DNA from 3 places in the Cellulomonas dongxiuzhuiae genome. Region 2 is predicted to be linked to each of the others. Evidence: riboswitches for the same ligand, from Rfam matches in the RefSeq annotation. Region 2 holds a riboswitch; each other region holds the start of a gene.

The links. A riboswitch is a leader RNA that binds a small molecule or an ion and turns the genes downstream of it on or off. The one in region 2 is predicted to bind S-adenosylmethionine.
Region 1: it holds a riboswitch for S-adenosylmethionine, as region 2 does, so the genes downstream of both, KKR89_RS00495 (methylenetetrahydrofolate reductase) here and KKR89_RS18425 (antitoxin) in region 2, are expected to answer to the same signal.
Region 3: it holds a riboswitch for S-adenosylmethionine, as region 2 does, so the genes downstream of both, KKR89_RS14680 (aminotransferase class V-fold PLP-dependent enzyme) here and KKR89_RS18425 (antitoxin) in region 2, are expected to answer to the same signal.

Annotation. Positions count from the first base shown of each region.
Region 1 is NZ_CP076023.1:109,849-117,784, forward strand. Features, by position in the region: gene metE (5-methyltetrahydropteroyltriglutamate--homocysteine S-methyltransferase) at 1-620, opposite strand, end outside; gene KKR89_RS00495 (methylenetetrahydrofolate reductase) at 617-1,711, opposite strand; SAM riboswitch class I at 1,776-1,882, opposite strand; gene KKR89_RS00500 (hypothetical protein) at 2,046-2,264, opposite strand; gene KKR89_RS00505 (DNA-3-methyladenine glycosylase I) at 2,316-2,921, opposite strand; gene KKR89_RS00510 (SCO1664 family protein) at 3,033-3,806, opposite strand; gene KKR89_RS00515 (DUF3090 domain-containing protein) at 3,803-4,360, opposite strand; gene KKR89_RS00520 (MSMEG_4193 family putative phosphomutase) at 4,380-5,084, opposite strand; gene hrpA (ATP-dependent RNA helicase HrpA) at 5,141-7,936, opposite strand, start outside.
Region 2 is NZ_CP076023.1:3,643,182-3,651,117, forward strand. Features, by position in the region: gene KKR89_RS16445 (hypothetical protein) at 1-247, shown strand, start outside; gene KKR89_RS18415 (hypothetical protein) at 1,052-1,210, shown strand; gene KKR89_RS18420 (NERD domain-containing protein) at 1,246-2,061, opposite strand; gene KKR89_RS16455 (ADP-ribosylglycohydrolase family protein) at 2,281-3,717, opposite strand; gene KKR89_RS18425 (antitoxin) at 4,582-5,676, opposite strand; SAM riboswitch class IV at 5,669-5,780, opposite strand; gene KKR89_RS16470 (DUF6318 family protein) at 6,278-6,772, shown strand; gene KKR89_RS16475 (hypothetical protein) at 6,805-7,662, shown strand; gene KKR89_RS16480 (Fic family protein) at 7,832-7,936, shown strand, end outside.
Region 3 is NZ_CP076023.1:3,238,506-3,246,441, forward strand. Features, by position in the region: gene KKR89_RS14640 (acetyl-CoA C-acetyltransferase) at 1-4, shown strand, start outside; gene KKR89_RS14645 (3-oxoacyl-ACP reductase) at 109-1,500, shown strand; gene KKR89_RS14650 (MaoC/PaaZ C-terminal domain-containing protein) at 1,497-2,405, shown strand; gene KKR89_RS14655 (pentapeptide repeat-containing protein) at 2,476-3,081, shown strand; gene KKR89_RS14660 (hypothetical protein) at 3,137-3,607, shown strand; gene KKR89_RS14665 (hypothetical protein) at 3,673-4,149, shown strand; gene KKR89_RS18595 (GNAT family N-acetyltransferase) at 4,169-5,254, opposite strand; gene KKR89_RS14680 (aminotransferase class V-fold PLP-dependent enzyme) at 5,283-6,725, opposite strand; SAM riboswitch class IV at 6,762-6,875, opposite strand; gene KKR89_RS14685 (GNAT family N-acetyltransferase) at 6,969-7,508, opposite strand; SAM riboswitch class I at 7,607-7,704, shown strand; gene KKR89_RS14690 (rhodanese-like domain-containing protein) at 7,709-7,936, shown strand, end outside.

The DNA of each region.
Region 1 (7,936 bases), 450 kb from region 2:
ACCGGCAGGATGTCGTCGAGGCGGTCGATCGGCGAGAAGCCGGCCGGGGCGTCCTCGGTCGGCTTGGCGAGCGCGAGGTACGTCACGGGCCCGACGACGACGGGCCGCGTGAGCACGCCCTCGGCCAGCGCCTCGGTGAACTCGGCGACCGGGCGGTCGGACGCGTAGCGGAACGCCGTGTCCGGGCCGATCTCCGGGACGAGGTAGTGGTAGTTCGTGTCGAACCACTTGGTCATCTCGAGCGGCAGGTCGTCGCCGCGGCCGCGGGCCACCGTCGAGTAGCCGGCCAGGTCGAGGCGGCCGTCGGCGTCCTGCAGGTCGGCGAAGCGTGCCGGGACCGCGCCGACGAGCGCCGTGGCGTCGAGGACCTGGTCGTAGAAGGAGAAGGCGCTGGGGATGGCGGGGACGTCCGTCGCCAGGCCGAGCTCGGCGAGGCGCGTGCGCGTGCGTCGGCGCAGGTCGGCGGCGACGGCCTCGACCTCGTCCGCGGACGTGCGGCCGGCCCAGAACGCCTCGAGGGCCTTCTTGAGCTCGCGGCGCGGGCCGATCCGGGGGTAGCCGAGGACGGAGCCGGCGGGGAAGGCCGGGATCGCCGGCGCGCTGGGGGTGGTGTCGGTCATGACAGGTTTCCTCGCGGTGTCGTCGTCGTGGTCGCGCCGGCGGTGCTGCCGTCGGACGCGGTGAGGTCGTGGGGGGTGACGGCGCTGCGGCGGCCGCCGACGAGGTCGGCGCCCTCGAGCAGGTCGAGCGCGGCCTCGTGCTTGTTGAACGTGTAGACGTGGACGCCCGGCGCGCCGCCGTCGAGGACGCGGTTGACGAGGTCGACGCCCGCCCGGGTACCGCGACGGTGCCGCTCGGCGGGGTCGTCGGTCGCGCTCAGCAGGTCGAGCAGACGGCCCGGGACGGGGACTCCGGTGAGCTCCTGCACCCGGGCGAGGCGCGCGGGGTCGGTGGTCGGGATGATGCCGGGGACGATGGGGATCGTCACCCCGGCCTCGCGCGCCTCGGCGACCAGGCCCAGGTACGCCTCGGCGTCGAAGAAGACCTGCGAGATGGCGAAGTCGGCACCGGCCTCCTGCTTGGCCAGCAGCGCCTGGACGTCCTGCGCCCGGGTGCCGCCGGTGGCGTGGTTGCCGCGCGGGAACGCCGCGACCGCGACGGACAGGGGCCGGACCCGGGCGCGGACGGCCTGTGCGGCGCTGCGGCCGCACCGCCGCTTCTCGATGTCGCGCAGCAGCTCGACGAGCTCTGCCGCGGTGTCGACGCCGTCGGGGTGCGGACGCCAGTCGGGCTCGCCCGCGGGCGGGTCGCCGCGCAGGGCGAGGAACGAGCGCACGCCCTCGTCGAGGAACTCCTCGACGATCGCCGTGACCTCGTCCCGCGACGTCCCGACGCACGTCAGGTGCGCGATCGGGTTGAGCGAGGTCTCGCGCAGCAGCCGGCGGACGAGCGCGCGCGTGGTCTGGCGGGTGCGTCCCGAGGCGCCGTAGGTGACGGACACGAAGTCCGGCTCCACGGTCTCGAGCTCGCGGACCGTCGCCCACAGGCGGGGCGCCGCGTCGGGGTTGCGCGGGGGGAACAGCTCGAAGGAGACGGTCGGGCGGTCCAGCGCGCCGGCCTGCTCGGCGCGTCGACCCGTGGCGCGGGCGGGCCGCTCGGCCGGCGTGTCCTGCGCGGCGGGCGCGGTCTCGATCTCGGCCACGACGCTCATCGCGCCGCGGGGCTGGTCGTCGGGCGGGCGGTCCCGCACGAGGGGTCGGTGGCACAGGGGCGCACGTTCATCGTCACTCCATCGTTCCTGGCGGAAGCACCCACACCCTCGCGAGGAGGGGGGTTGCTGCGGCGTCGTCGAGCCAGGTCTCTCAGCCGCTCTGGATGGTCGCCGAGGATCGTAGCCCCGCTGCCCGGATGGCGGACAGGTCCTCCCGACAGGTGAGACGCAGTGTCCGATCAGTGGGCAGGCGGGTGGCCCGCGTTCACGCCGACGACGAGAGGCCGCGTCGACGGCACGCCGCGGCGACCTCCTCGTGCTGCTCCCGGGGAGGTCAGCGACGGCGGCGGCGCAGGAGCGTCGCGGACTCCCGCGACGTGCGCTGGTGCGGCAGGCCGAACCACGACGAGGTGGGCGCGGCGACCGGGACGCGCAGCAGCCCGTCCTGGACGGCCTCCAGGACGAAGGGGTCCGGGTCGCCGGGAGACAGCCACGCCGCGTGCGCCGCGCGCACGGCGTCGTGCCGTCCGTCGTGCTCCGCGTGGTCGGTCATGACGGCACCCTAGCCCGCGGGTGCCTGTCTGCCGAGGCCTGGGCGGCGGTATCACTCCGCAGGAGTAGCCGCGACCGGTGCGCTCGCCGCGTCCCACCGACGAGCGACGACGCAGTCGGCCAGGTGGTCGTCGACCACGCCGCACGCCTGCATGGCGGCGTACGCGGTCGTGGGACCGACGAACCGGAAGCCGAGGCTCTTGAGCTCCTTCGCGAGCGCCGCCGACTCCGGCGTGCGGCCCGGGACGTCGGACCAGGTCAGCGGCCTGGGCCGAGGCGGCGGTGCGGACGACCACAGCACCGCGTCGAGCGTGCGACCCGACGCGTGGAGCGCCAGCAGCGCGCGGGCGTTGGCGATCGTCGCCTCCGCCTTGGCGCGGTTCCGCACGATGCGGTCGTCCGACAGGAGCCGCGCGATGTCGTCCTCGCCGTAGGACGCCACCACCCGGGGGTCGAAGTCCGCGAACGCCTCACGGAACGCGGGCCGCTTGCGCAGGATCGTGATCCACGCGAGCCCCGACTGGAACGCCTCCAGCGAGATCCGCTCGTACAGGGCGTGCTCGTCGTGCACGGGCACACCCCACTCGTCGTCGTGGTACGCCGCGTAGAGCGGGTCGGAGCCGCCGAAGCACCGGAACGGCGCGGGGGTCGTGGTCATGGCCCGAGTCTGGCGCGGCCCGCCGACACCTGCGGCCGCACAGCCCGCGGCCTGTGGACGAACCCCCCCCGCGGTCGGGGGCTGTGGTGGGCTCGGTGCGCGACCAGCCGGTCAGAACAGCGGCCACGGCACAGGAGACGTCCCACCGGCGGGCGCGGGGAACCGGCCGGTCCGCAGCAGCCGGTCGCACCGCTCCCCGAGCGCCTCGACCTCCGGCCCGCTGAGCAGCGCGGACAGCTGCTCACCGAGTCCACCGTCCACCCCCGACCGCACGCGCTGCACGCCGGCCCTCTCGTCGGCGTGGAGCTCGGCGCCCACCCAGCCCCAGAGGACCGTCCGCAGCTTGGGCTCGGTGTGGAACGTGACGCCGTGGTCCACGCCGTACCGGTGCCCGTTCGTCATGGGGAGCACGTGGCCGCCCTTGCGGTCGGCGTTGTTCACCAGCACGTCGAGCACCGCCATGCGGCGCAGCGCGGCGGAGTCCTCGTGGACCACCGCCACCGGGCGGCCCTGGGCGTCGGTGCCCTCGAGCACCGTGCACCAGCCCTGCGCCGGGACGGCCGACGTCGCCACGACGTCGACGGGGTCCTGCTGCGGGTCGGGCTCCTGCCACAGCTGCACCATGCCGGGGCCCAGCGGCCCGTCCCGCAACCACGTGCGCGGCACGACGTCCCAGCCGAGCGTCTGCGAGACCAGGTAGGCCGCGACCTCACGCCGTGCCAGCGTGCCGTCCGGGAAGTCCCACAGCGGCTGCTCGCCCGCCACCGGCTTGTAGACGACGGTGACGTCACCGATCGTGCCGACGAACGTCGCGTTGGACGCGGCGGTGAGACGACCGACGATCCGCAGCTCGTCGCCGTCCCCGTCGTCGCCGCCCGGGGTCACGCCCCGTCAGGCGATCCGCAGACGTGGCCGTCAGGGTCGATCGGCTCCCCGCACCGGCTGCACGTCGGCCGCCCGGCGTCCACGACGCCCCGGATCCGCTGGACGAAGGCCCGGGCGGTGCCCACCGGCATCCGGACCAGCAGCACCTCGCGGGGCCCGTCGTCGTCCGGGTCGGGCAGCACGCCCGGCTCGTCCGGCGTCTCCTCGAGCGGGAACGCCTCGACGACCACCTGGAGCGTGCGCGGGTCCCAGCCGAGGCGCATCGTCCCGGTGCGGAACAACGCGTCCACCGGCGGGTCGATCGGGTCGTCGTCGACCAGCTCGGGCGGGGTCTCCCGCGGGACGGCGACGGGGTGGGACCCGTCGGTCGCGAGGTCGTCGAGCAGCTCCTCGATGCGGTCGGCGAGCATCGCGGACTGCTGCTTCTCCAGCACGACGCTCGAGGACCGTGCGCCCATGCGGACCTGCAGGTAGAACGTGCGCTCGCCGGGGCGGCCCACGGTGCCCACGACGACGCGGTCCGGCCAGTCGAACTCGTGGACGAGAGCGGTCATGCGTCGAGTGTACGAAGGGTCATGCGGTCCCACCGGTCGCGTCGTGCCCGGCGCCGCCGCCGAGCGGCGCGTCGTCCGCCGGTCGCGCCCCAGCGAGCCACGCGAGGTCGCCACCCTGGGTGTTCAGGGCGATCACGTGCGGTCGCAGGGGCCCGTAGCGGACCAGCGAGACCGACGCGGGGCCGACGTCGAGCCGCTGGAACAGGTCCAGGTGCATGCCGAGCGCGTCGGCCAGGACCGCCTTGATCACGTCGCCGTGGCTCACCGCGGCCCAGACGGCCCCGGGGCCGTGGCGCTCCTCGAACACGGCGTCGTGCCGCCGCACCGCCGCCACGGCCCGGGCCTGCACGGCCGCCAGCGACTCGCCCCCGGGGAAGGTCACGGCCGCGGGGTACGCCTGGACCGTCGACCACAGGGCCTCGCGCGCCAGCTCGGCCAGGGACCGGCCCTGCCAGGCCCCGTAGTCGCACTCGGTCAGTCCGTCGTCGACCGTCAGGCCCGGTGCGCTGCCCTGCCGCGCACGCAGCAGCTCCGACGTCTCGCGGCACCGCTCCAGCGGGCTCGTGACCACGCCGACCAGCGGCACCACGGCCAGACGCTCGGCGGTGCGCTCGGCCTGCCCGCGTCCGACGTCGTCGAGGCGCACCCCGGCGGCGCGCCCCGCCAGGACGCCCTGGACGTTGGCGTCGGTGCGGCCGTGGCGGACGAGCAGGACGGTGGCCATGCCCGCAGCCTAGGCAGCCGCACGGCGGGTCCCCGCCGTGCCGTCACCCGGCGTCGTCAGCCGAGCGCCGCCAGCGCCTTGCGGATCCGCGTCGGCGACACCGGCACCGGCGTGCCCAGCTGCTGCGCGAACAGGCTGACGCGCAGCTCCTCCAGCAGCCAGCGGACGTCGTCGAGCGCGGCGTCGCGGGCCGGGTCGGGCGACGCGGTCGCGGCGCGCTCGCGGGCCGCGGTGTAGAGCTGCTCGACGTCGTGCACCTGCCACGCGAGGTCCGCGTCGCGGGTCGGGTTGTCCGCCGCCTTGGCCAGCCGGTGCTGCGCCGCGCGCAGGTAGCGGACCAGCTGCGGCAGCCGGTCCGCGCCGACGTCCGCCACGAACCCGTCGTGCACGAGCGTCGCGGCCTGCTCGCGGACGTCCTGCGCCGTGGCCAGCAGCGCGAGGCTGCTGGTCCCGCGCACGTCGCCGTCGAGCTCGCGCCACGCCGTCAGGACACCGACGAGGTCCCCGACGACGCGGTGCACGTCGTCCTCGAGGGCGTCGCGCACCGCGCCGCGCAGGGCGGCGTACGCGTCGGCGTCGCGGACGTCGCGCGGCGTGCGTCCCTGCAGGTGGCGGGCCATGAGCCGGTCGATGGCCGCGAGCTGCACGTCGGTGACGAGGGCGTCCGTGGTGGGGTACGGCGACGCAGCCAGGGCGAGCGCCTGCCTGCCGCTCCACCGGCTCGTCACGCGCGGGGTGGCGAGGCCCGCGTCGAGCAGCAGCAGGCGCCGCAGGCCGCGCCGGGCGGCGGCCTGCGCCACGGCACCGTCGGCGAGCACACGCAGGGCGACGGTCGCGCGGGGCCCCGTGCCCTCCTCGACGAGGGTCGGGTAGGCGCGCACGACGCCGCCCGCGGAGGTCACCGCCTCGATCACGTCGGGCAGCGGACCGGGCAGGTCCGGCCAGGTCGTCAGTCCGGTGCGCTCGAGGTCGGGGGTCGCGTCCGATCGCTCTCTCGCGCCCGGGGTGGGGGTGCCCCTGCGGGGGGCGCCGGCGGAGCCGGACTGCTCTCTCGCGCCCTGGGGGGAGGTGCCCTGGGGGGAGGTGGCCTCGAGGGGGGCTGGTGGGGTGGGAGCGGGCTGGGTGGGGAGGCCGGCCTGGGTGGCCGCCTCCTCCATGGCGGCGCGCACGGCCGTGCGCACGGCGGACGCGACCGCGTCCTGCGCGCGGTCCGCGAGCCGGCGCTGCAGCGCGAGCAGGTCCTTGCCCTCGTCGACGACGCCGCCACGGTCCCCGACGATGCGGAACGTCATGCGCAGGTGCGCAGGCAGGCGGTCCTCGTCGACGGCGTCGGCGGGCATCTCGACGTCGCGCAGCGCCCGGACGGCGCGCGCGAACATCTCGCGGAACGACGGCGCCGCGTCGGCGGCGCGCACGGTGTCGGCCCACGACGCCGCGTGCTCGGCGAGCCACCCGTCCACGGCGCGGGCGACGTCCGGTGCCGGCACGAGCTGCACCCGCACGGGCTTGGGCAGGGCGCGGATCGTCGCGGTCAGCAGCTCGGCGCGCATGCCCGGGACCATCCAGTCGAAGCCCTCGGGCCGCACGCGCGGCAGCTGGGAGATCGGGATGTGGACCGTGACGCCGTCGGCCTCGGTGCCGGGCTCGAACTGGTAGGTCAGCGGGAACGACAGCTCGCCCTGCGGCCAGCGCGACGGGAACGCGCTCTCGTCGATCTCGGCCGCGTCGTCGCCCACCAGGAGCTCGCGCGTGAACGACAGCAGGTCCGGGTCGGCACGCTTCGCGGACTTCCACCAGGTGTCGAAGTGGCGTGCGGACACGACCTCGGGCGGGATGCGTGCGTCGTAGAAGTCGAACAGCGCGTCGTCGTCGACGACGAGGTCGCGGCGGCGCGCGCGGGCCTCGAGCGCCTCGGCCTCGTCGAGCAGGCGGCGGTTCTCGTGAAAGAACGTGTGGTGCGTCGTCCACTCGCCCTGCACCAGCGCGTGCCGGATGAACAGCTCGCGCGCCTGCTCGGGGTCGACCTTGGCCAGCAGCGACCGGCGCTGCGCCACGACGGGCACGCCGAAGAGCAGCACCTTCTCGTTGACCGTCGCCGCGCCCTGCCGCGTCGACCACGCGGGCTCGGAGTAGGTGCGCTTCACGAGGTGCGCGGCGGCCTCCTCGACCCAGTCGGGGTCGACGCGCGCGACGTCGCGCGCCCACAGCCGGGACGTCTCGACGAGCTCGGCGGCCATGACCCACGACGGCGGGCGGCGGGCCAGGCCCGACCCGGGGAAGATCGCGAAGCGCGCGCCGCGCGCCCCCAGGTACTCGTTGCGGGCGCGCGCGTCGGGCTTGCGGGGCTTGCCGTCGCGGCCCTTGGGCGGGTTGCCGGCGGCGACGTCGGTGACGATCTGCATGCCGATCTGCGAGAGCAGGCCGGGCAGGATCGCGCGGTGGATCGCGTCGCCGTCCCACGTCCAGCGCGTCTGGACGGCGTCCGGGGCGGTGCCGGCGGTCGCGTCCTGCGTCGGCGCGCCGGTGGGGACGTGCCGCCCGCCGTCGCGCCGGCCGTCGCGCCCGTGCCCGTCGGCCGCGGGGGCGTCGGACGACGTGGGCGTGGGTGCGCCCTTGGCGTCGACGCCGAGGCCCTTGGCCATCTCGCGCAGCTGCGTGACGACGTCCTGCCACTCGCGCACGCGCAGGTGGTGCAGGTGCTCGGCCTTGCACATGCGCCGGAACGCGGACCCGGACAGCTCGCGCTGCCGCTCGCGCAGGTACGTCCACAGGTTGAGGTAGGACAGCAGGTCCGACGACGGGTCGGCGAACCGCCGGTGCAGCGCGTCGGCCGCCTCGCGCGACTCGGCCGG
Region 2 (7,936 bases):
CACGGGGACCCCCTACACGCCCGGCATGACCGAGTCGGACTGCAGGATCGGGTTCACCCGCTCCAGCGCGAACGAGCCGGTCAAGTCCGGGCAGACGCTGCCCACCTCCACCCTGACCGCCACGGCGGTCTGGGAGGCGGAGTGGACGTCCTCGGTGGACCCGACCCCGCGCGAGCTCGAGGTGCAGGACGTGACGACCACGGCCGAGGTCCCGGTCGGCGAGATCCAGTCCGCCGTCACGGGGTGATGCGCGGCCGGCTGACGATGTCGAAAGCCTGGCCGACGTGGTGGAAAACGACCCACCGCTCGCCGTCCGGGCCGAGCTCGACCGTGTCTGTCGCGACCGTTGGACACGATGTCGCCTCGGGGTTCCCCGCGGTGCTGCCGAGCACCTAGCCGCCAGCCGCCACTCCCACGCATCCCCCAACCGCTTCCGCACCGCCTCCCCACCGACCTCCTCCACGTACCCCCGCGGCCCCACAACCACGAGTAGCACCCGCGCCCGCGACAGCCCCGTGTAGAGCGTCGTACGCGCCCGCGCCGCGTCCCGGACCCCGTTGACGGCCAGCACGACGACGGTCCGCTCCAGCCCTTAACCCGAGGACGTGCCCGTAGAACAAGTACTTGCCGGCGAAGAACCCGTCCCAGTACTCCTGGTAGCCAGCGAGCCCGACGGTCTCGATCTGCATGGGATGCCGCCGCCCCGAGGTGAGCAGGGCGATCTGCCCCGGCTCCCAGCCCTCGTCGAGCAGCGCCTGGACGACGTCGTCCAGCAACACCGACAGCCTCCTCGGTGGGGACGTCGACAACGCGCACCGGCGAGCCCGGCCACCCGCGTGGTCGGGTGACGCCCTCGTGCAGAGCGCCGCAGAGCTGGGCGATCTGCTTGGTGGAGCGCAGGTTCTCGTCGAACTCGATGACGGTGAGCTCGACGGGCGCGGTTACGGAGCGGCGGAACACCCGCTGGCCGTCGTCGGAGAGAACACCGCGAGGCGGCCGACGTCGGGGTCGCGCAGGCAGCGCAGCAGTGCGGGCCCCCATCGTCGCCGAAGTGCTGGACCTCGTCGACGACGACCGTATCGAACAGGTCGGCCTGGGGGCGTCGCGCGGCGAGGTCGCCGAGCTCGCGCGGCAGGCGCTCCTCCCAGTCGGTCGGGTCGGCATCGTTACCCGGCACCGCGCCCCACCGCACCGGCAGCTCGTGGAATAGGCAGACGTACGCGGGCCGTTACCGCACCGGCCACGTCACGGTCGTCCGCTCCAGGTACCGCGCCAGGCCGCGCGAGTAGCACATGAGCACGACGCGCTCCCCGCCCGGGCCCGTCGATGCGCGTGCTCGAGGGCGAGCCACGTCTTGCCCGTGCCCGCCCCTCCGACGACGTGCACCCGCGGCACCGCGTCGAGGAACCGCATGGCGTGCGCCTGCTCGCGCGTCAGCCGGTCGAGGTGGTCCTCGTACTCGGCAGCGACCGCGAGGGTCTCCGCCTGGGACGGGAACCCACCGGTCAACCACTCGACCAGCGCCTCGGCGGCCGGCTCGTCGAGGGGCGCGTGACCGGCCCCGTGCTCGTCGATCGCCCGGCGCACGAGGTGGACAGCGCTCCCGCCGTCGGCGACGTCCGCCCGGTCGAGCAGCATCGTCCGGGGCAGCTCCGGCGCGTCCCAGTCCCCCGGCAGGTAGGTGTGCGGCAAGGCGACGAGATGCGCAGTCCGGGTGAGCGCCGCTGCCAGGCCCTGCCGGCGCAGCAACGCGAGCAGGGTGTGCTTGGCGTCCTGCACCTGCCGGACCGGGTTGAGGGGGTGGCGCCCGGCACCGGACCCCTGCCACCACTGACCGTCGGTCCGGGTGACGTGCCCGCCCTTCACCTCGATCGCGGCGACACCCAGCCCCGGCCACACGACGAGCAGGTCGATCTCACGTTCCTTGGGACCGTCCTGCAGCGCGGTGCCCGCGAGGAGCACGGCGTCGTCCGGCAGGTGGTCGCGCAGCGCCTCCCAGACGGTCTGCTCGGCACCACCGTCCTCGGGGAACGCGGGGTGCTCGGGGTAGGTGCGCGCCACGGTCGTGACCTCCTCGGTTGGGTGTCCCTCTTCAGCATCGACACCCCACGGTGCGTGCTGGAGGGCCCGTCCGGTCGACGTGCCGACGTCGGTCGTCAGCGATGCCCGGGTCGCGCGTGGCCAGGCACAGACGCGGCTCACCGCGGAGGCCTCCCCGAGGGACGGCACCGAGGCCGGCCTGGCGCCTCAACCGAGGTCCGCAGCGCCGGCTCGGTCGTCTCAGACTTCGCCGCCCGCCCCCGCGACCTGCTCCGCGATCCGCCCCACCGCATCGAGCAGGAACTGCTTAGGCGCGTAGTCCGGCAGCGCCGCCTGCAGCCCCGCGAGCGCCTCGCCCTTGGGGACCCCCCGGTGCCTGATCGCGTACACCGCAGCGACGGCGGACGTGCGCGAGCGCCCCTCCATGCAGTGCAGCGCCACCGTCTGCCCCTCGGCGCGCAGGTCGGCGATCGTGTCGGCGGCATCGATCAGCACGGCGTCCACGTCGGCGTTGACGCCGTCCTCGTCGAACAGCCAGAACTCGACGTGCTCCCGGGACGTCTGGCGCCGACCGATCCGGCACATCGAGACGACCGTGGTGACGTCGTCGGGCAGGTGGACGAGGCCGTCGAGGGACGCGAGCACGACGCCCTCGTCGTGCGGGTGCGTGACGAGGGTGCGGACGCCGGAACCGGTGATCCGCAGGGCCGTCGGCCAGCCACGGCTGTCGGGTTGTCCGCCGGTGGCGGCGAGCGCCGCCAGCTCCACGAGCCCACGGCTGTCCATGCCTGGCCAGCCGTGCAGGATCCGCCGCCAACGGGCTGGCACGGCCGTCCCGCCCGCCGCGGCGCCGACGAGGGCACCGGCGATGGCGGCGACGGTGTCGGTGTCCTTGCCGCCGCGGACCGCGCGCTCGAGCACGTCGACGAGCCCGTCGCCGTGGTGGATCGCGGACCACGCGCCCTGCAGCGCCTGCACCACCCAGCCGTTCTTCGGGAAGTCCCGCGGCTGGGACGCCTCCGCCTCGGCGATGACCGCCGCCCATCGCTCGCGGCGCGACGCCGGCAGATGCGGGAGCTGACCGACCAGGTCGATCTCACCGGTGCGGATCGCGTGCCGGATCGCCATCGACCACAGGACGCACGCGTCACCGGCGTCGGGGTCGCCGTGGGTGAGGTCGGAGACGGCGCGGGCTGCGTTCGCGAGCGCGCGCTCGGTGCCGTCGTCGAGGTACCCAAGCGCGACCGGGCCGGTGCGCATGAGGGTCCCGTTGCCGCCGGAGCTGCGCGGGGCGTCGGCGAACCGTGCCGCAGCCGCCTGGCGCGCCGCCTCAGCGATCGGCACGTGCAGGGAGCCCAGGAGCGCGCTCGTCTGCACCCCGACGTCCTTGGCGTCCTGCGCCCAGGACGCCCACGCCGCGACAATGCTGTCCAGCGACGCCTCGTCGTCGAGCGACCCACCATCGGCCAGCACCTGCGCGATCGGGATCGCCATGGACGTGTCGTCCGTCCACTCCCCCGGCTCCCAGTCGAACCCGCCGCCGCCCTTCATCGCGACGGGCGCGTCGTCCGGCAGCGGCGGACCGAACTCGTATCCCGCCCCCAACGCGTCACCGGCGGCGGAACCGAGGAGGGCACCGACTGCGCGGTCGATCTGGACCGGGGTGAGGTTGAGCATCGGACTCCTGGGCATCGAGCGCGGCGTCAGGCGACGTCACGCGGTGTGCGGAACGCCTGGCGACGTCACGCGGTGTGCAGAACGCCTGGCGACGTCCCTCCAGTGCATCGGCCGTCCGAACCCCTATGTGAACTCAGGTGGGCCACGGAGGGGGTGAAGCTCGAGGTCGTCAGCCGCGGACGGCGACCGTACCTCGGACCAGAACGAGATCACCCGAGGTCCAGGAGGTTGCCTACGCCATGAGGTCTGCCCAGCGGACCGCGTCCTCCGCCACGACGAGGACCCGGCCGTCGCTGGCCGCCCACTCGCTGATGTTCCCGCGTCGTCGCTTCGTGTTCCGAACCACCGGCGTTCCCGAGGCCATCAAGCGGGCAGTGTCGTCCGGCCCGAACCAGGTGAACCCGCAGGAGCCACCACAGCCGCACGGGTCCCAGGCTACGGGCGCGCCAACCTGCAGAAGGGCACGCGCCTGCGCTTCACTGATGCTGCTCCTGCTAGGCCGCCACCGCGTCCCTTCCGGGTCGGTCACGCCGTCGGGCTCCGGCTCGCTGACCGTCGGCTGCCGGGCGCGACGGCGTTCACCGTGATGCCGTGGTCTGCGAGCTTGAGCGCCGGGACCTGCACAGCGGGCCCAGGCCGCCCTTGGCGGCGCAGTAGGCCGCGGAGCCGACCTCGGCGCGTGCTCGGGCACGCTGGTGATGGCCACGATCCGCCCGCCGGTGCCCTGGCGGACCATGTGCCGCGCGGCCGCCTGCAGTCACACGAACGCACCGTCGAGGTCCACGGACAGCACGTGCCGCCACTCCTGCCAGGTGCTGTCGACCCGTCCGGGCCGGGCACCGCGCCCGGCCCGGACGGATGTCGTCACTGGTCGCCGATCTTCTTGTCCGCCGCCGACTGCGCCTTGTCGAGCTGCTCGTCGTGCTTGCCGCCAGTGGCAGACGACGCCGCGTCGGACCCCTTCTCCAGGGCCGCGTCGCTCCCCTGCTCGCCCTTCTCGCCCTGCGCCGCGTCGGACGCCTTGCCCTTGAGGTCGTCGATGCCCATGCGTGTTCCCCCTCGGTCCTGCGGAGGGCCTGCCCGGCACCCGGGGCGACGAGCGGGCCGCACCGGGCGCCCCGGCGCCGTTCCATCCTGCGTCGGCCCAGCGGCGCCCGCACCCGCACCGCGGCATCCGGACGAGCACCGGCGCCTGCCGGGGCGCCAAGCCGACCTGCACATCACGACGCGGCGATCAGCGGGACATCTCGTGAGTCGACGGCCATCAGCTTTCCTCCACTGGGGCAGAGCGATCTCGTAGCCGAGTCCCTGCAGGGCTCGGACGTGATCGATCCCGTCGTCGTGGCTGCCCGGCAGGTCCCAGGGCGACACGAGCCGGCCGGTCGCGTCGGCCTCGTAGATCACCGTGGATCCTCCAGCGTCGCGCTGATGTGCCAGGACGAGCACCCAGTCGATCGGAGCGTCCGCTACCCGGCGCAGCCGGTAGGGCGGGTCGAGGTGGTAGAGCGTGGCCGTGTGCGGGGGGACGAGGTCAGCGCCCTCGGCGTCCGCCTGGGGCTGCAGCATGGCGACGAGCCACGCCACCCGCGTACCCGGTCGGCGCGTCGTCGCTCGCACGCAGGGGGTCCAGTGCTCGCGGGACGTGACGGCGACGTACCGTTCGCCGACGCGCACGACCCCGAAGTCGTACATCCACACCGTCGGGTCGCCGGTACGAAGGTGCCTCACGAACGGCTTCGGGTCGTGCAGCCACCAGCTCGCCCGCTCACCCGAGGGATCGACGAGCTGGATGCGATGCGGACCGACCCGCGTCAGCCGCCACGGGGTCCCGTCAGCCCGGACAGCGCGGGCGACGAGGTCGGGCTGGACGACGTGCCCGGGAGCGTCGGAGACGCACGCGAGGTGGGTGGGGTCGTCGAGGTGAAGATCAGGCACGGGGTACTCCGTCAGGTCGAGCATCTTCCCGTGCCGGCGGCGCGGGCGGATCTTCCTCCGGGGGCACCGTGCGCTCAGCGCGGTTGCCAGTCGGCCAGCCGGAGGGCTTGAGGCCGAGCTTCGTGATCGGGAGAGAGCCTAGGACCGGCGGCTGACATGTGGGTCGTCGGTGTCATCGGCGTGGCGCTGGAAGTCGACCGCTCTGGCTGCCGGCACGTGCGCGCACAACTTGTTCGCGCAGGCAGCCGACGCCCGCGAGGACTTGTTCGCTTCGGGCCGCTCCGGTGGCGCGGTGGCGTCCATTGACCATCCTGCGGAGGACCGTGAGATCGACGTCGTCATGACGTGGTCCGACGGGTGGAGGATTGACGAGGTCGGCCCAGCCGCTGCACCGACCTCATGAGCACGACCCCGATCCAGGCCCTGTTGACCACCCTTTGGGAGCGACGGGTCGCTGGCGGTTGTCCACAGACACGGATGACCCTCACCGCGTCATGCCCAGAACCGGTACTTTCCCGGCATGCCCACACGTGGATCAGGACGCCGCTACGTCACGGTTCCTGCGGTGATGCTGGCACTAGGGATGGCGTTGGCGGGGTGCTCCGACGGTGAGACCGCCCCTCCGATGACGTCGACGACGGCTCAGTCATCGACGCCTAGCCCTACGCCGACGCCAACACCGGAAGCGCCTCCAGCGCCGGAACGGCCGACGGATATGCAGTCCGCTGACTCCGAAGGTGCGGCAGCTGCGGCGAGCTACTTCATGCAGCTGTACCCGTACGTCCTCGCCACAGGCGATCTCGCCGAATGGGATGCCCTGTCGGCAACGACCTGCGAGTTCTGCTCCAATACCCGCGCGGAGGTAGAGAGGCTGCAAGCGGCGGGACAGCGGAGCGTCGGTGGTGTCACGGTGCTCTCGGCGACCGGACAGGACCTCGGTGCCAACGGCTGGTACAGGGCGACTCTCAGCGTGGCGATTACCCCCTCCGAGGACATCGATAAGGCGGGTGTCGTAGTCGACACGAACGACGGCGGCACGTACACGATCGACGTGGCGATGACGTGGTCTGACGGGTGGACCATCGACTCGGCCGGCATCGTCGAGACGCCTGTCGAATGACACGCGTCGTGCGTCGGAGAGATGTCCCCTTGGTGGCCCTGGTGGCTGCCTTGCTCGTCGCATACCCGACGGCCGCCGCCGCTGCGGATGACCGCTTCAACGGCCTCATGGAGACCGACCACGTGAAGATGACCGTCGATCGATCTGAGGAGGTTGCCAGGCTGAGTCGAGGCGTTCTACCGGAACTCCGCCTCGTCGACTATCAGCGTGCGCCGTACTGCCGTGAGGCGGCAGGCATGTGGGTCAAGGGCCTCGACGACGGCACCTGCGCACCTGGCGCCGACCTGGCGCAGACCGCCGTGCAGTGCGAAGTCGGTGACACCCTCGTGATGCCGATGTGGATGCGCACGCGCGTCACCCCGGCCTCGCCATGGGGCCCGTGGGACGACATCGACGCCGGGGGCTGCGGCGTCGATCTGTTGCCCGTCCTAACCGAGGCCGACTTCCGACTGCTCCCCCTGCCCGCCCCCACCTTCACCTTGCAACCCGACCGCGGCTGGGTCCTGATCAACATCGAGACCATCGTCTCCACCGACCCCACCCCGGTCACCCTGCGCACCGAGCTCCTCGGCTACGGCATCACCGTGGAGGCCACCCCCACCCGCTGGACCTACGACTTCGGCGACGGCCACACCCTGACCACCCGCTCACCGGGCCACCCCTACCCGAACCACGACGTCTTCCACGAGTACGAGAACCCCGGCACCACCACCATCACCCTGAACGCCGAATGGACCGGCCGCTACCAGATCGACGGCTCACCCATCTGGCGCGACATCAACGGCACCGCCAACACCACCACCACCTCCCCACCCTTCACCGTCGAAGAACGCACCAGCCGCCTCGTCGCCGACCTGTGCACCGACAGACCCAAGCCACCGGACTGCTGAGGCCCGTGGCCGCGGTCGAGCAGGCCACCGAGCTGCGCCCCGATGTCGCCTCATGGACGTGCGCATACCCGTAGTCGGCGGCATCGACGGCACCGCGGTCCACTGGGAGGGATGCGTTCGCGATCGTGTTATCCATCCATAAGCCCTGATCGGTGGATAGGATCGCTGCGTGCACACCGCTGCCGACACCGGTCACCACGGAGCGACGGACCGCTCGTGGCCGGCGCTCGCATGGGAGGAGCGACCGTGGCGGTCCACCCTGCCGGCCGACCTG
Region 3 (7,936 bases), 400 kb from region 2:
CTGACCCCTCTCTCACCCCCTCCCCAGGGGGCGAGAGAGCAATCCCGTCACTCCCCCCGCTCCCGGTGGGAGAGCAGCCCAGCACCGCCCGACGACGCAGGAGTCGCGATGACCGACCGTTACCTCGAGCTCGTCAACAGCGGGCTCACCCAGAAGCTCGCGCAGCAGCTCGGCCTGCCCCGGCCCGCCGTGCTGCGCCGCCACCGCCCGGGGCAGCCGCTGCTCGACGGGCCCGCACTCGTGCTGGGCTCCGGGCCCGACGCCGACGCGCTCGCCTCGCTGCTGTCGTCGCCCGCGGGCGGCGCCACGCCGACGGGCGACGCTCCGGCCGTCCTCGACGGCTGGGACCTCGAGGTGCACCGGCACGCGTCGCCCGACGTGCGGTACGCCGCGGTCGTGCTCGTCCTGACGGACGTCGAGCACCCCGACGACCTGATGGCGCCCGTGCTCGCGGCCGCGTCGACCCTCAAGGGGCTGCGACGCGGCGGCCGCGTCGTCACGGTCTCGCGCCCCGCGCTCGACTCCGACGCACCCGCGGTCGCCGCGGCCCGGCAGGGCGTCGACGGCCTCCTGCGGTCGCTCGCCAAGGAGCTGCGCAACGGTGCGACGGGCAACGGCGTCGTCGTCGCGCAGGACGTGGCCGTCACCGCGCCGAGCGTCGTCGCGGCGCTGCGGTTCTTCCTCTCGGCGCGCTCCGCGTTCGTCGACGGGCAGCTGCTCGAGGTCGACTCCGACGCGGGCGAGCTGCCGACCGACTGGGACAAGCCCCTGGCCGGCAGGGTCGCGGTCGTCACGGGCGCGGCGCGCGGCATCGGCGCCTCGATCGCCGACGTGCTCGCGCGCGACGGCGCCACCGTCGTGGCCGTCGACGTGCCCGCCGCCGGCGAGCAGCTCGTGCAGGTCGCCAACCGTGTGCGCGGCACGGCCCTGCAGCTCGACGTCACGGCGCCGGACGCGGGCGAGCGCATCCTCGAGCACGCGCGGAGCCGCCACGGCCGGCTCGACATCGTCGTCCACAACGCGGGGATCACGCGCGACAAGCTGCTCGCCAACATGAGCGACGACAAGTGGGCGTCGGTGCTGGCCGTCAACATCGCGTCGCAGCTGCGCATCAACGAGGCCCTGCTGACGTCCGGGGACTTCGTCGACGCGCCGCGCATCGTGTCGCTCGCGTCGACCTCGGGCATCGCGGGCAACCGCGGCCAGACCAACTACGCGGCGTCCAAGGGCGGCGTCATCGGCATGGTGCGGGCGACCGCGCCGCTGCTCGTGCCGTTCGGCGGCACCGCGAACGCGGTCGCGCCCGGCTTCATCGAGACCGAGATGACCGCACGCATCCCGGCGGTCACGCGGCAGGTCGCGCGCCGGCTCAACTCGCTGCAGCAGGGTGGTCTGCCCGTGGACGTCGCCGAGGCGATCGCGTTCCTCGCGTCACCCGCGGCCGGTGGCGTCGTCGGACGCACGCTGCGCGTGTGCGGCCAGAACATGGTGGGCCGGTGACCTCGCCGGCCACGCAGGTCGTCCTGCCGCGGGTCCCGTCCCTCGGCGGCCTGTACGGACGCGGGCTCGTCGCGTCCGCCCGGCTCGGCGTCACCGGCGGCGCGCGGTCCGCGGGGCGCGCGCTGCCGGACGTCACCTACGTGGTCGACGACGTCCGCGCGCAGGCCGACCACCTGACCGCCTACCAGCACCTGCTGCACGAGGCCGCGACGGACGCGCTGCCCGCCGGGTACGTGCACGTGCTCGCGTTCCCGGTGGCCATGGCGCTCATGGTGCGGCCCGACTTCCCGCTGCCGCTGCTGGGCATGGTGCACGTCGCCAACCGCGTCGAGCAGCGCCGGACGCTGACGCTCGGCGACCGGCTCGGTGTCCGCGCCTGGGCGCGGGACCTGCGACCCCACCGCGCCGGCACGCAGGTCGACCTGGTCACCGAGGTCGCGTCGGGCGGGGACCTCGCGTGGCGGGGCGTCTCGACGTACCTCGCGAAGGGCGTGCGCCTGGCTGACGCGCGCGACGAGGCTCGTGACGACTCCGTGCGGCCGGCCTTCACGCCGCCCGTGCGCACGGGCCGCTGGGAGCTGCCCGCCGACGTGGGCCGGCGCTACGCGGCCGTGTCGGGCGACCGCAACCCGATCCACCTGTCACCGCTCACGGCACGAGCGCTCGGGTTCCCGCGCGCCATCGCGCACGGCATGTACACGGCGTCGCGCGCGCTCGCCGACGTGGGCGCCGCGCGGGGCGACGCGTTCACGTGGTCGGTGGAGTTCGCGGCCCCCGTGCTGCTGCCCGCGACGCCGGACGTCCGCGTCGCCCCGGTCGACGACGGCCACGAGTTCGCGGTCTGGCACCCCCGCACGGGCCGCCTCCACCTCTCGGGCACGGTCACACCCCTCCCCGGGGCGTGAGGAGGGCGATCCCGCACGGCCCCGCACGTGCCGAGGCAGGTCCCCGTCGGGGGCGTGGCAGGCTCGGGGGATGCTGAGCGGTGACGCCTACGACCTCGAGCCCGACGCCGACCTCGACGCCATGCGGTTCGCGGGGCTCGACCTGAGCGGCCGGGACGCGTCGCGCGCACGCATCCTGGAGTGCGAGGTGGACGACTGCGACCTCGACGGGACGGTGCTCGACGGCGCGCGCGTCCTCGACACGTCGTGGACCGCGGTGCGCGCGGGCGCCCTGCGGGCACCGTCGTCGACGTGGCGCGACGCGACGCTCACCGACCTGCGCGTCGGCGCGTTCACCGCGTTCGCCTCGACGTGGACGCGCGTGACCGTGACCGGCGGCAAGATCGACTACCTCGACCTGCGCGAGTCGAGCGTCGAGGAGCTGCGGCTGGAGAACGTGACCCTCGGTGACCTCGACCTGAGCCACGCGCGCGTCAAGCGGCTCGTCGTCGTCGACTGCGACGTGCGCCGCCTCGACACGACGCAGGCTCGCCTCGTCGAGTGCGACCTGCGCGGCGCACGGCTGCGGGTCCTTGAGGGCGTCGGCGGGCTGGGCGGCGCGAAGGTCACGCGCGACCAGCTGCTGGACCTCGCACCCCTGCTCGCACAGCACGTCGGCCTCGTCGTCGACGACTGACGCCCGCCGGCCTCGGCGGGGCCCGCCAGGGGCGTGCAGGTGCGAGGATGCCGGCGTGCGACGCGTCCCGACACCGCTGCCGGCCGACGACGTCACGACCGCGCTCCGTCTGCTCGCGCGGGAGTGGGCGACGCGGCTCGCCGGGGCGGCCGACGTCGACGGTCCCGACGTCGACGGCGACGGGTCGGAGAGCACGACCCTTCACCCGTACGCCGACGGCGCGTACTCGGTCGCTGTGACGCACCGGCGCGACCGCCTCGTGGTGTCGGTCGCCGCTCTCGACGGCTGGACGCTGCCGCGGACGCGTGAGGGCGTCGCCGTCGTCCGCGCGGTCGCCGACATGGCGATCGCCGGCGAGATCGAGGTCGGCACCGGCGCCTGGTGGGTCCGGTGCTACCGGGTCACCCTGCCGGACGGCACCGTCCTGACCGACACGACCGATACCAGCATCTGGCGACGTCTGATCCTCGAGGACCGGGGCCCTTGGCGGACCCGGTGGCACAGCACCAGCACGCCGTACGTCTGACGCCGCCGCCCCCACCAAGGGTCACCGTGCCGTGCAGCAACCCGCCGGTCTGCCATGCTGCGGCGATGCCTCGCCCCCACGGCCCGGTCCCGGCAGACGCCACCACGACGGCCCTCCACCTGCTCGTCGAGGAGTGGCGGACGCGCCACGGGGAGGTCGCCCAGGTCGACGGTCCCGAGCCCGTCGACCCGGGGACCGAGGGGCTCGGCATCTACCCGCACGCGGACGGTGCGGTGGAAGTCGACCTGTGGCACGGCGCGGAGGGTCTGCACCTGTCGATCGGTGGGTCCCCCGGCTGGGACCTCCCCCGCAACAGCTCGAGCGTCGACACCGTGAGGGCCGTCGCTGCCGCAGCCGTCGAGGGGCGGATCGAGGTCGGCCGCGGCGGTGGCCTGACCCGGTACCGGGTCACGTTGCCCGACGGTGCGGTCGTCGAGGACGACGCGGCCGACGGGTTCTGGCACGCCATGCTGTTCGAGGTCCGCAAGCCCCGGCGTCTCGCGTGGACGACGTCCGCGCCCTACGAGCCGCCGACCGCCTGACGACGGCATTCGGCGCCGTTCACCACCCCGCGAGCGCCACGACCTCCGCGGCGATCTCCCCCGGGGTGCGGCCGTCGGTCGGCACCCGGTGCACGTCGTCGCCCGCCGCGGCCTCGAGCCGGCCCGCCGCCGCGTCCGAGCGCGTCACGTGCGCGTCGTAGGACTCGCCCTGCTCGCGCCGCCGCAGCCGCTCGCGCGCGACGCCGTCCGAGGCCGTGAGCAGCACGGACGTCACGTGCGGCTGGTCCCCCACGGCGGCCGCGAGGACGTCGGCCTCCAGGACCGACACCGTGTTGGTGTAGACCAGCCGCCGGTGGCCCAGCGACCGGTACCGGCGCCACACGTCCGCGAGGTTGGCCGCGGCGACGCCGTGCTCCCAGGGCGTCGGGTGCGCGAGGTCGAGCGCGTCGCCCTCGACGACGGCGTGCGGCACGTCGCGCCCGACGAGCAGGTCGTGGACGGCCGCCGCCACGGTCGACTTGCCGACCCCCGACCGCCCGCCGATCAGCAGCACCGACGTGCGCTCATCGGCCACCGCACCCCCGGCCAGGCGCGCCTCGAGCCTGGCCCGGACGTCGGGCCACTCGTCGGCGAGGACCGAGAAGTACAGCGAGTCCTGACGCGTGCCGTCCGCCGCGACGCGGTGCCCGCGCAACCGGCCCTCGGGGCGCGCGCCGAGCTTGGTGACGGCCGCGATCGACCGCGCGTTGCGCGCCTCCACCCGGTAGGCGACGCGCGCGACGCCCCACGTCCCGTACGCGTGGGACATGAGCAGCAGCTTGCACGCGGGGTTCACGTGCGTGCCCCACACGCGGGGGTCGTAGTAGGTGTGCCCGATCTCCAGGCGCCCCATCGTCAGGTCGACGTCGTAGCAGGACGTCGACCCCACGACCTCGCCGTCGACGATCACGGCGAAGGCGTACCGGCCGGGCGTCGCCAGCGCGGTCGAGACGACGTCGCGCAGCGCGGCCGCACCGCGCGGCGTGGCCGACGTCATGCCGGCCCACACGCGGTCGTCGACGAACCGCGCCAGCGCCTCCGCGTGCTCGACCGCGAGCGGGACCAGCCGGACACCATGACCCTCGAGGGTCAGTTCGTGCAGCACCGGCCCATTCCACCACCGCCGGGCCGGGTCAGTCGTCGAGGGCCGGGCCGCACGCGGCGGCCGCCGTGGCCGCCAGGTGGTCCAGGCCCGCGACCTCGATGAGCGGGCGCGTGTCGTCCACGACCGACCAGCAGCCGTCGACGACCTCGTACTCGGCCTGCGCGCCGCGCCGCAGCAGGTCCGCGAGCGCAGCGAGGAGCCGGTCGACGTGCTCGGCCGTCGTGCCGACCCCGACGGACGCCCGCACGGCGCCGTTCGACGCCCCGAGGTGCGCGAGCAGCGGGTGGGCGCAGAACCGCCCGTCGCGCACGCCGATGCCGTGCTCGGCGGACAGGTACGCGGCGACGAGGCCCGGGTTGAGGTCGCCCACGACGAACGTCACGACCCCGACCGGGTCGACCGAGTCCGGCCAGATCCGCGCGACGCGGACCCCGTCGAGGGCGTCGAGCCCGGCGACCAGGCGCGTGCGGAGCGCCTGCTCGTGGGCCTCGAGCGCACCGGCCGGCAGGGCCGCGAGCGTGTCGCACGCCTGCGCGAGGGCGATGGCCCCCAGGACGTTGGGCGACCCGGCCTCGTGCCGTGCCGGCGCCGGCTGCCAGACCGTCCGGTCGGCCCGCACGTCGCGCACCGCACCGCCCCCTGCGAGGTACGGCGTGCCCGTGTCGAGCCAGTCCCGGCGGCCCACCAGCGCGCCCGCGCCGAACGGGGCGTACGTCTTGTGCCCCGAGAACGCGACGTAGTCCACGCCGCTCGCCGCGAGCGAGAAGCCGCGGTGCGGCACCAGCTGCGCGCCGTCGACGGCCACGCGCGCACCGGCGGCGTGGGCGATCTCGACCACGCGGTCCAGGGGCAGCGCCTCGCCCGTCACGTTGGACGCGCCCGTGAGCGTGAGCAGCACGTACGAGCGCCGGGCGAGCTCGGCGCGCAGGGCGTCGAGCGTCGCGGCGACGGTCGGCTCGAGCGGCAGGATCGTGGCGATACGCCCCGTCCCCGCGTGCGCCCCGCCGCTGCGCTGCACCCACGGCAGCAGGTTGGCGTGGTGCTCGACGTCGAGGACGAGCACGGCCCCGCCGGCGGGCACGACGCCCGCGAGGAGGTTGAGCGAGTCGGTCGTGTTGCGCGTGATGACGGCGACGTCGTCCGGGCGGGCACCGACGAACCGGGCGATCGTGTCGCGCGACGTCTCGTACAGCGCCGTCGAGACCTGCGAGAGGTACCCGGCACCGCGGTGCACGGACGCGTAGAGCGGCAGCACCTCGCTGATGCGCGCGGTGACGGCCTCGAGCGCCGGCGCGCTCGCGGCGCAGTCGAGGTTGGCGTAGGTGCGGCTGGTGCCGTCGACGAGCGGCACGGTGGTGGACGCGCCGACGACGGCCAGCAGGGGTGCCTCCTCGCGGGGCGCGGCCGGGGTCGCGGTCGAGGTGCCCGTGACCTCGTCGGCACAGGCGAACAGCTCGGTGACGGACGTCATGGTGCTCCTCCGGAACGGTCCGGGGACCCCCAGGAGGTCCCGCGCTTGCCGGCACCGAACGGCGCGCGGCCAGGTCGTCACCCGGGGCACCCCGCCGCGGAGGAGGGTTGCCGGCCAGCGAGCCGGGGCTTGACGCTGGCGCTCATGACCTGGGTCGAGGATCCGCGTCCCGACGTGCGCGTGTCAACGCCGACACGACGTTCCTCCCAGCATCCGAGACGGTGCGTCTCGCATGCTGTGCATTCAGGTGCGGCGGGGTGGGGCGAGATCGCGCACCATGACCACGCTGCGGTAGGTCTTGCCGGGCCACTGCACGGTGTCGGCGTCGACGAAGCCCCACCGGCGGTACATGGCACGCAGCCCGGTCGCGGGCACCGCCGTGTCCAGCCCCACGGACCGCATGCCGCGCTCGAGCGACCACGTGCGCACGGTCGTCCAGAGCCGCGTCGCGAGCCCGTGCCCGCGCGCGTCCGGGTGCACGGCGAGCTGGTTGAGCCACACGCGGTCGGGCTCGAGCGCGAGCCCGGTGAGCGACCTGATCCCGCGGCCCGGCGGGCTGGACGCGGTCACCGTCCCGACGAGGCCCCCGGCCGGGTCGGCCAGCACCCAGCAGGCACCCACCCGCAGGCTCCGGCGGGCGGTCGTGGCCTCGTCCTGGGACGCCCCGGTGAAGTTGAGGCCGTCGGCCGCGAGGTCGGCGTACGCGGCGTGCAGCAGGCGCGTCAGCGCGGGCACGTCGGCCATGGTCACGGGTCGCAGCACGAGGTCCTCGGGGGCATCCATCGCGCACCACCCTGGCACGCGTCCGCGCCGACCCGCACGGCGGTTCCCCGCGTGAGACGCGCTGCCCGGCGGTGACGGGCGTGGCGTAGCATCTCGCCCGACCATCCAGAGCGGCCGAGAGATCTGGCTCGACGACGCCGCAGCAACCCGCACGGGAGACCGTGGTCGAGGGTGCTACCGCCAGAGACGATGGGAGGACCATGAGCGTGCAGCCACGCCCCGCACCCGGTTACGCCGGGGACATCACGCCGACCGAGGCCTGGGACCTGCTCGCCGAGCGCGACGACGCCGTGCTCGTCGACGTGCGCACCGACGCCGAGTGGCGCTACGTCGGCGTGCCCGACCTGCGTCGGCTGGGACGTCAGGCGGCGCTCGTCGAGTGGGTGTCCTACCCGTCCGGGCAGCCGAACCCGCGGTTCGTCGACCAG